DNA from 4 places in the Ornithinimicrobium cryptoxanthini genome. Region 2 is predicted to be linked to each of the others. Evidence: riboswitches for the same ligand, from Rfam matches in the RefSeq annotation. Region 2 holds a riboswitch; each other region holds the start of a gene.

Region 1 (2,192 bases), 1.2 Mb from region 2:
CCCGTGGAGCCCCCGACAGGAGTCGAACCCGCGACCGTCCGCTTACAAGGCGGATGCTCTACCAACTGAGCTACAGGGGCGTGCCGCTGCAGAGCAGCGACGCAGGAGCCGACCACCGCGGCCGGCAACGACGACGATGCTACCTGCCTGTCGGCATACCCACCGCCTTGGCTGGAGCTGGAGCTGCCCGGCGACTCAGCCGATGACGTTGGCGTTCAGGTGCTTCTGCAGGGCGAGGACCGTGCGGTAGTTCATGAAGGTCGAACCGTCGCGGGAGATGCCGAGGTAGTCCTGCAGCGCCGCCTGCGAGTTCGGGCCCCAGATGCCGTCGGGATAAGTGCCGACCTTGGTCTGCAGCGCCCTGGTCGTGATCGGCCCGAAGATGCCGTCCTGGGTGGTGCCGACCCAGCGCTGGATCGCCTTGGTGGTCAGCGGGCCGCGGATCCCGTCGCGCACCAGCGGTGCCATCACCTGCGCGCTGGCGCTGCGCGAGGGAGCGGTGGTCTCACGCGGCGGGGCCGGGGCGGTGGTGCTGGCGCCACCGTTGTCGCGGGTCAGCCCGGCGCGCACAGAGCAGACCGGCCACGCGCCGGGGCCCTGCACTGCCAGCACCTTCTGCGCGACGGCGATCTGCTGGGCCTTGGACGCCTGGTGGGCATAGCTGGCGTACTGCTGGCCGCCGAAACCGACCCAGGTGGGGTGATAGAACTGCAGCCCGCCATAGAAGCCGTTGCCGGTGTTGATGGACCAGTTGCCGCTGGACTCGCACATCGCGACCCGGTCCCAGACCGAGTCGGCGCTCGCGGCAGGCGCGGTCAGGCCGATGCCTGCGGCGGCCGCAGCAGCGGCCACCGTGAAGCCGCCCGCGCGGCGCGCGATCGGGGCGCACGCGAGGGGCGTGCGCGGCTTGCGGTGCTTGGCAGGTGCCATGGACAGATCTACCTTCCTGACGTGTGCCTGCGGGGTTAGCTGTCGGGTTCGGGCTGTCAGGTGCCCGGCCGCCGTGGCGGCTTCACCCCAAGACGTCGGGGGACGTCGATCTGGGTTCCCCGCCCTCGTCACGCGCCCGGACCGTCCGGAGAGGGTCCCCTGGTGACGAGGTGAGGCACTGAGGGGGACACACGCGTCGCGTGCTGCTGGCATGCACTTGTGGGTCCGGGTGGACCGGGTGACAGGCTACCGAGATCGGCAGATCGTGGCTAGGCCTGCTGTGGACAGACCCCGTCGTCGCACGTCAGGGGCGCAGCGTCAGGGGCGCAGCGTCAGGGGCGCAGCGTCAGGGGCGCAGCGTCTGCGGGATGAGATCGCTGAAGGGCGCGTCGGTCCAGGTGGTCGGCCACCAGGAGACCTCGCCGCCGTCGAGCACCATCCACGCCAGCAGCGCGACACCACCGACGAGCAGCAACGTCGCCACGATCTGCGAGGCGATCTGAGAGGGCAGCACGGCGCGCACCAGCGTGCGCGAGCCGCGACGAAGCGCCAGTCCGCCGGGCCCCCACCACGCCATCAGGGTGCCCAGCGCCGTGCCGACCGCGACCGGCACCGGGTGCTCGACCCCGAGCGAGGCCACTCCCATGGCCGTGAGTCCGCCGGCGGTGATGACCGTCGCGGCGAGCGCGAAGGCGATCGGGAGCAGCATCGCCAGGCCGGTCGACAGCACCGCCACGAAGAGGTGCCACGGGCTGGCGATCACCGCCAGCGGCACGTCGGAGCGCCGGCGCCCCGCCTCGTGCCGGCGCAGCACCAGGGACGTCACCGAGTGGTCGACGGTGCGCGCCAGCACCGACCAGATCGCCAGCAGGCCCCACGCCAGCAGAGGCACCAAAGCCGCGAGACCCACGACCGCGACCAGTGCCGTGGCGAGCGTGCCGCTGCGCATCGGACGGCCGATGCGAGGGTCCGGCCGGCGCATCGGCTGACCGAAGCGGTCCGGGGTGTCGTATGGCGACGGGTTGGCGTATGGATCCTGTCCCGGGCCGCCGTAGGGAGCCTGCGGGGCGCCGTAGGGCGCCGGCCCGGATGCGGCATCAGGAGACAGGGCAGGAGCCGTGAGCGGAACCTGCTGGGGGGCCACGCGAGTCTGTGGTGTGGGCGGCACGGGCTGCACCCTGGTCTGCTGCGCCTGCGGGGTGAGGCTCGTCTGGGGAGCGGCCTGCTCGGTTCTGGGCCGGGGCGCGTGCATGGTCAGCGCC
Region 2 (2,192 bases):
ACGCGCTGCGTCACACCCCTGAGGGGGGTGCGGTCACCATTTCGGCACAGTCCACCGGGGAGCGGGTCGTGGTGACGCTCGCCGACACCGGCGAAGGCATCCCCGCCGACGCTCTGGAGCACGTGCTCGAACGGTTCTACCGCGTCGACACCGCCCGCGACCGACAGCGCGGTGGCTCCGGGGTTGGCTTGACGATTGCCCGCGGCATCGTCAAGGCCCACGGGGGAGATCTCTCGGTCACCAGCCCCGGCCCAGGGCGTGGGACAACCGTCGCCTGGTGGCTCCCGGCCCTGTAGACCCCCGTCTGCAGCGGTGTGCCCTACGCACTGCCCGGCTTTCATGAAGGTTCCATGAAGAACGACCATGATTCGGGTCCTGAGGGCGTTCCACTGAGTCCTGGCCGTTATCGTTTTGTTACCTACCTGCCCCTGGTGGGTCCCGGGCGTTCGCCGAGTCTTGTCAGCGCTGCGGGTCACACGAGAAGTCCGCATGACAAGAGCGGGGGACCCATGAAGTGGAACGCCTTGCGTTCCTCCGGGGCGAAGGTTCGGCTCACGAACACTGGGCCGTTTCCCGGGCAACTCCAGCCCGAGCCCGACAGCTAACCCCGCAGGCGCAGGAGAGGTAAACCCGTGAAGCGACGCATACCCGGGCGCCACCGCGCCCCACTCAACCTGCCCCGTCCCGTGACCGGAACCGCCACCGTGGCGGCCTCCGGCCTGCTCGTGGCCGCCCTTGGGGCCGCGACCTCCGTGCCCGCGCCCCCAGCGACAGCCTTCGGTGTCATCGGCACTGACCCGCTCCCGGCTCCGGAAGGCATTCAGCGCCCGATGGTGATCGATCAGAGCTCCACTCCCAGCTCTGCTGCCTCGCTCCGTGTGACCGCCGAGCCGGCCAGAGACGTTCCTGTGCAAGCGCTCCCGGCACCAGCCCCGGATGACGTTGAGCAGCACAGCCACTTTGGCGAACTTGGCTTTACCGGCGTGACCCCGGCACCGGAGCCGGCACCGGAGCCGGAGCCGGAGCCGGAGCCGGTGGAGGTGGCGAACGAGAGCACCGCGCCGGCTTCCGAGAATCTCAGTGACGCGGGGGTCTCCGCCGCGCAGACCCGCGAGGAAGACAGCGCGGGCAGCCGGTCGGAGTCCCGGCAGGAGGCGCCGGCCGAGCCGGTTGCACCCGTGGCCCCCGTCGGTGGCCAAGGCGCCGAGGCAGCCATCGCCTGGGCACAGGCCAACCTGGGACTTCCCTACAGCTGGGGATCGAACAGCGGCGGTGCCTACGACTGCTCCGGCTTCACCACAGCGGCCTTCCGTGCCGCCGGCATCAGCATCCCGCACGGGAGCGAAGCCCAGTACCACGCCACGAGCCGGGTCTCCCTTTCCGAGATCCAACGAGGCGACCTGCTCTTCTACAGCAGCAACGGCTCCCCCTCTGGCATCTTCCACGTAGCCATCTACCTCGGGGGCGGGCAGGTCATCCACTCCCTCCGCGACTGGTCCAGCTGGGACGGTTCCAAGATCAGCGGCATCAACTACGCCTCCGGGCTGATGGCAGCTGGTCGCGCCTGAAACTCGAAACAGCATGGTCACGGTGACCCTGTCCTCGAGCGGTATTTCGGCCCACCTCGAGGTGCAGGGTGACGGCCGTGGCAGTCCTATCGCTGACTGCGAGCCTGTATGCGGACGCTTCGTCCGCTCGGGCTGGCCATCGCCTGACAGATCGCCCACGCCCACGGTGGTTCGCTCACCGTCGACAACCGGGCCAGCCCGATGCCCGGTTCGTCCTCAGCCTACCCCTGAGGATGAGGACTCCTTCTTGGACCAAAGCACCGCTGAGGCTCCTCACCGGATGGAACTGGCCGAGTATGCCGTGCGCTGGCGCGGCTCTTCCTCCAGCCACTTCTCGTCCTGTGGGCACTCTACGGCGGCGGCTGGCTCCGGCGAGCCTCGCCACCGAAGCCTCGATCCGACTGACTGGCCCGACGCCACGGACACGACCAGGTCCTCGGGCATCGGTCAGCGCTCCACCTCTTCTAGTCGTTGGCGCAGCGACTCCAGCCGCTCGGCGTCCCACCCCTCCGGTTGCACCACGGCATACCACGCACTCAACGGTTGCGTCCCGTAAAGATGTCCGTGGTCCTGGTCGAAGTCGTTGCCGACTGCCATGTCGACCGCGACCTGCAGGAACGTGGC
Region 3 (2,192 bases), 1.3 Mb from region 2:
GGTGATGCCCAGCATCAGGATGAAGTCCCAGTTGGAGGTGTGGGGTGCACCGACGAGCACCGTGGGCCGGTCCGGTGCGGGCGCGGTGGACAGTTTCCAGCGGCTGAGCGACCAGAAGGCGCGAGCCGCAAGGCGTCGAATCATGGTCCTACGGTAGTGGCGGGGGGACCCGATGGTCACGAAAGGCCCCCGCCGAGGCGGGGGCCTTTGTGATGCGTGCTAGAACGTGTGGCTCAGACGCGACCGTAGCCGCTCACACCGCTGAAGACGGCGCGCAGCTGGGTCGGGATGCCCGGACGGCCCGAGTCATAGACCATGCCGTTGCCGGCGTAGATGCCGACGTGGTAGGCCGGGTAGCCCCAGAACACCAGGTCGCCGGGCTGCGGGTTGCTCACCGGGGTGGCATAGGACTGCTGGCCAGCCGCGCTGCGGGGGAGGTTGATCCCGACCTGCGCGAAGACGAAGGAGGTGTAGCCAGAGCAGTCGAAGCCGGTGCTCGGGCTGGTCCCGCCGTAGGAGTACATGATGCCGGTGTAGGCCGCCGCGACGCCCAGCACGCCACCGCTGTTGGACACCGGGGCCGGCGCCGGCGCCGGAGCGGCAGCCGCAGCAGGCGCCGGAGCGGCAGCGGGTGCCGGGGCGGCCGCGCGCTCGTTGGTGCGGCTGGCGCTGGACTCGGTCCGCTCCGAGGTCGTGCTGGAGGTGGACTGCGTCGCCTCCTCAGCGGGGGCGGCCGGAGCGGCCTCAACCACGGGCTCGGGCTCTTCGACGACCGGGGTCACGCCGGTGAAGCCGAGGTCGCCGAAGCTGGTCTCGACCTCCTTGGGTGCGGCGATCGCGACGGCCGGAAGGTCGGTGGGCTCGGCCATGACGGGCATGGCGGTCGCGAGCAGGTCAACTGCGCTCAGCGGCGACTGGTCGGCGCTGAGGAGTCCCTCGCTGGCAGCCTTGGCAGTCACGACGGCAGCGACCTCCTCGACGAAGCCCTGCGGGCTGGCCGCGCTGGCGGGCGCCACAGCGGCGGCCAGGAGGCCGCCAGAGGTCGCAACAACAGCGGTCGTCTTGGCCGAGCGGGTGATCGTGGTGCCGGCGGCGGTGAGCCGGCTGGGCGCGCGGTGGCGACCGGTGGGGCGAATGGTCACGGTGTACCTCTCCATGGCCTACGGGGTGAGCTGTCGGGCTCGGGCTGGAGTTGCCCGGAGGCGCTGGCGAGCCAGCATCTCTTAGCCCCAAGGGGCGGTGAAGCCCCAGTGTTGGGTCCCCCGCTCCTGCCAGCGGTAGTTCTCTGAGATCCCAACCGCAGTGACAGGACTCAGCTTCTGCGGCAGGAGCGCCTCCGGGGAGAGGCAGCGAGGTAAACAGTACACACAGGATCTAGCAATTGTCACAATTTGGTAAAGAGCCTGTGGACAACCTCGGTCGGCCGACGGAGGCCAATCGCCGATGACCTGCGGCAACGCCAGCGGGCTTTGCCAGACTCCCAGGGTTCTTGTGAGGGACTTCACAAGCGTCGCTGTGCAACCTCGGCGGGTCCCGGCACGTCTATCAACAGGCACTCGGAGGGCCGGATTCGAGCCCGGCTGCTAGACCGTCTCGACGAAGATGTGAGCGGCCACCGCGCGAGGCAGGGAGACCGCTGCGTCACCCTCCCCGGCCCCGACGACCACGACCCGCTCCCCCTCGACCCGGGCCGAGACGGTCTGTCCGGGTGCCACGCCCGCCTCACCCAGCAGCGCGAGCACCTCAGGCTCCACCTGAGCCGGCTCCCCGATGCGGACCACCACCAGCTCCAGCTCCTGGGCACCCACCAGGGCGTCGACCATGTGCTCACCGGCTGCTCGACCGGTGGTGCCGAACGACGGGTCCAGCTCGGCCAGGCCCGGGATCGGGTTGCCGTATGGCGAGACGCGGGGGTCGTCGATGATCGCCAGGATGCGCTGCTCGACCTGGTCACTCATGACGTGCTCCCAGCGGCAAGCCTCCTCATGGACGTGCGGCAGGTCAAGGCCGATCACGTCCACCAGGAGCCGCTCGGCCAGGCGGTGCTTGCGCATGACACGCACCGCCGTGCGCCGACCATGCGCGGTGAACTCCAGGGTCCGGTCGTCGTGCAGGACTACGAGCCCGTCGCGCTCCATCCGGGCCACCGTCTGCGAGACGGTCGGGCCGGAGTGGTCCAGCCGCTCGGCGAT
Region 4 (2,192 bases), 110 kb from region 2:
CACCACGGGATGGCCGGTTGCCGAGTGGTCGGCGAGAGCACGCGCGGTCAGGAGCGGGTCCGGACGCAGCAGCACCGAGAGCACGACGGCCGCGACCAGGAAGCCGGCGGCGCTGAACAACCAGGCGCCCGCCAGGGGCGGGAGGCCCAAGGACTGCGCCAGCGCCTTGCCCGGTCCCAGGATGTTGGGCCCCAGCACCGATCCGACAGTGGTGGCCCAGACCACCAGACTGAGGTGCCGTCCGCGCCGCCTGGGTGGTGCCAGGTCGACCGCGGCATACCGAGCCTGGCTGTTGGCCGTCGAGGAGGCGCCGAACAGAGCCGTGCCGAGCAGCAGCAGGGGGAAGTTGCCGAGGACCGCTGCGGTGATCGCCAGCGCGGCACCGACCGTGCCGATCAGATAAGCGGCGACCAGGCCGACGCGTCGACCTCGGGCTGCCATCAGCGCGGCGATCGGGATGGTGATCAGAGCGCCTCCGAGCACCTGTGTGGTGTTGGCCAGCCCAGAGAGGTCGTCGCGGCCACTGATCTCGGCGGCCATCAGCGCCGCGACGGCGATGCCGCTGGCCACCCCGACGCCACCGAGCACCTGGCTGCTCATCAGGGTGCCCACCGTGCGGTTCTGCAGTGCGTGGACCCCAGCGGCGTCCGGGGGCCGCGGGGCGGTCATCATCGGCACAGTCTGCCAGGCACCCCGACCGACTCTGCCCACTCTGAGCCGACACGGCAGCGTGGCGCGCCGTTACCAGATTGTGACAATTGTCGCCAGGTCCGGTACCGTCGTTGGAGCCCGTCGCACGACTGGCCGCGAGGAACGGACGCCGAATCTTGTCACCGTCACCTCGGACCCCTGCACCCCCCTGACAAGAGCGGGGAACCCACGTTCCCCGGGAGAGAGACTCTCCCTTGGGGCCAAGGTTGGACCTGGCACCAGGTCTGACCCGGGCATCTCCAGCCCGCGCCCGACAGCTAACTCCGCAGGCGTTGGAGAGGTATGCCGTGACCCGACTGACCGCAGGCGGGCGCCACCGCGCGCCGAGCCGCATCGCGACAGCCCTGGCCCAGGGCCGCTACTCGACGACGTCCACCCTGTCGGTGGCCGCTTCGGGTGGCATCCTGGCGTCCTCGGTCCTGGTCGCCACGACCCAACCACAGGATCACCTGCAGGCGGCCATGGCTGCCCTCGAGCCCGTGCTGAGCGCCGAGGTTGCCGGTGCTGCCCCGGACACACCCATGACGGAGGCGGACACGCTGAGCGTCGCTGCCGACGCACTGAGCCCCGCCGCCGCAGCCCTGGCCCTGCCCGGCAACGTCCAGACCTTCACCCAGCGCATCGACCGACCGGTCCAGGCTGTCGCCGCGCCGGCTGACGCAGACGTCGCCCCGATGGGCGAGCTGGGTTTTGTCGGCGTCACGCCGGTCGTCGAGGAGCCCGAGCCCGTCGCGGCGGTCGAGGAGAGCACGGCGGCTGCGGATGCGCCGTCGCAGGACCGCACCGAGACGACGGCAAGCCGTTCGACGGCGCGCTCGACCGCGCCCGCTGCGGCGCCTGAGCCGGCGCCCAAGCCCGCGCCAGCACCAGCACCCGCACCAGCACCAGAGCCGGCGCCCGCCCCGGCTCCCGCGCCCTCGGGAGGTGCCGAGACCGCGATCGGCTGGGCCTACAACCACCTCGGACTGCCCTACATCTATGGTTCGGCCAGCGGCGGGGGTTTTGACTGCTCGGGCTTCGTCAAGGCCGCCTATGCCGCAGCCGGCGTGAGCCTGCCGCACGGCAGTTCCGCGCAGTACTCCGCGACCTCCCGGGTCTCCCTGGACAACATCCAGCGCGGTGACCTGCTCTTCTACAGCCAGGGGAGCGGCATCTATCACGTCGCCATCTATCTCGGCGATGGTCAGGTCATCCACTCGCTGAGGGACTGGAGCGGCGGCTTCAGCGGCTCCAAGGTCACCGGGATGCACTACTCGCCCGGCCTGTTCGCGGCCGGTCGGCCCTGATCACCTGAACGCACCGCATCACCTGAACGCACCGCATCACCTGAACGCACCGCCGAGGGGCGGGTGAGGCTGTCCATCGACATCCTCACCCGCCCCTCGGCATACGGTCCCTGGGTCCGCTCTCCGCGTCGTGCCGCCATTGGTTTGGTGACTGTCGGTGCCGGAGACCATGATGACCACCGTGACTGACGCAGA

What was found. A riboswitch is a leader RNA that binds a small molecule or an ion and turns the genes downstream of it on or off. The one in region 2 is predicted to bind cyclic di-AMP.
Region 1: it holds a riboswitch for cyclic di-AMP, as region 2 does, so the genes downstream of both, NF557_RS17510 (transglycosylase family protein) here and NF557_RS08130 (C40 family peptidase) in region 2, are expected to answer to the same signal.
Region 3: it holds a riboswitch for cyclic di-AMP, as region 2 does, so the genes downstream of both, NF557_RS02325 (C40 family peptidase) here and NF557_RS08130 (C40 family peptidase) in region 2, are expected to answer to the same signal.
Region 4: it holds a riboswitch for cyclic di-AMP, as region 2 does, so the genes downstream of both, NF557_RS07645 (C40 family peptidase) here and NF557_RS08130 (C40 family peptidase) in region 2, are expected to answer to the same signal.

Annotation. Positions count from the first base shown of each region.
Region 1 is NZ_CP099490.1:616,961-619,152, reverse strand. It holds tRNA gene NF557_RS02885 (tRNA-Thr) at 5-80, opposite strand; gene NF557_RS17510 (transglycosylase family protein) at 196-930, opposite strand; cyclic di-AMP (ydaO/yuaA leader) riboswitch at 938-1,082, opposite strand; gene NF557_RS02875 (serine/threonine protein kinase) at 1,277-2,192, opposite strand, start outside.
Region 2 is NZ_CP099490.1:1,772,585-1,774,776, forward strand. It holds gene NF557_RS08125 (sensor histidine kinase) at 1-296, shown strand, start outside; cyclic di-AMP (ydaO/yuaA leader) riboswitch at 454-631, shown strand; gene NF557_RS08130 (C40 family peptidase) at 984-1,568, shown strand; gene NF557_RS08135 (alpha/beta-hydrolase family protein) at 2,016-2,192, opposite strand, start outside.
Region 3 is NZ_CP099490.1:495,136-497,327, reverse strand. It holds gene NF557_RS02330 (1-acyl-sn-glycerol-3-phosphate acyltransferase) at 1-144, opposite strand, end outside; gene NF557_RS02325 (C40 family peptidase) at 234-1,142, opposite strand; cyclic di-AMP (ydaO/yuaA leader) riboswitch at 1,145-1,291, opposite strand; gene NF557_RS02320 (metal-dependent transcriptional regulator) at 1,584-2,192, opposite strand, start outside.
Region 4 is NZ_CP099490.1:1,659,242-1,661,433, forward strand. It holds gene NF557_RS07640 (MFS transporter) at 1-672, opposite strand, end outside; cyclic di-AMP (ydaO/yuaA leader) riboswitch at 809-998, shown strand; gene NF557_RS07645 (C40 family peptidase) at 999-1,997, shown strand; gene NF557_RS07650 (ABC transporter ATP-binding protein) at 2,179-2,192, shown strand, end outside.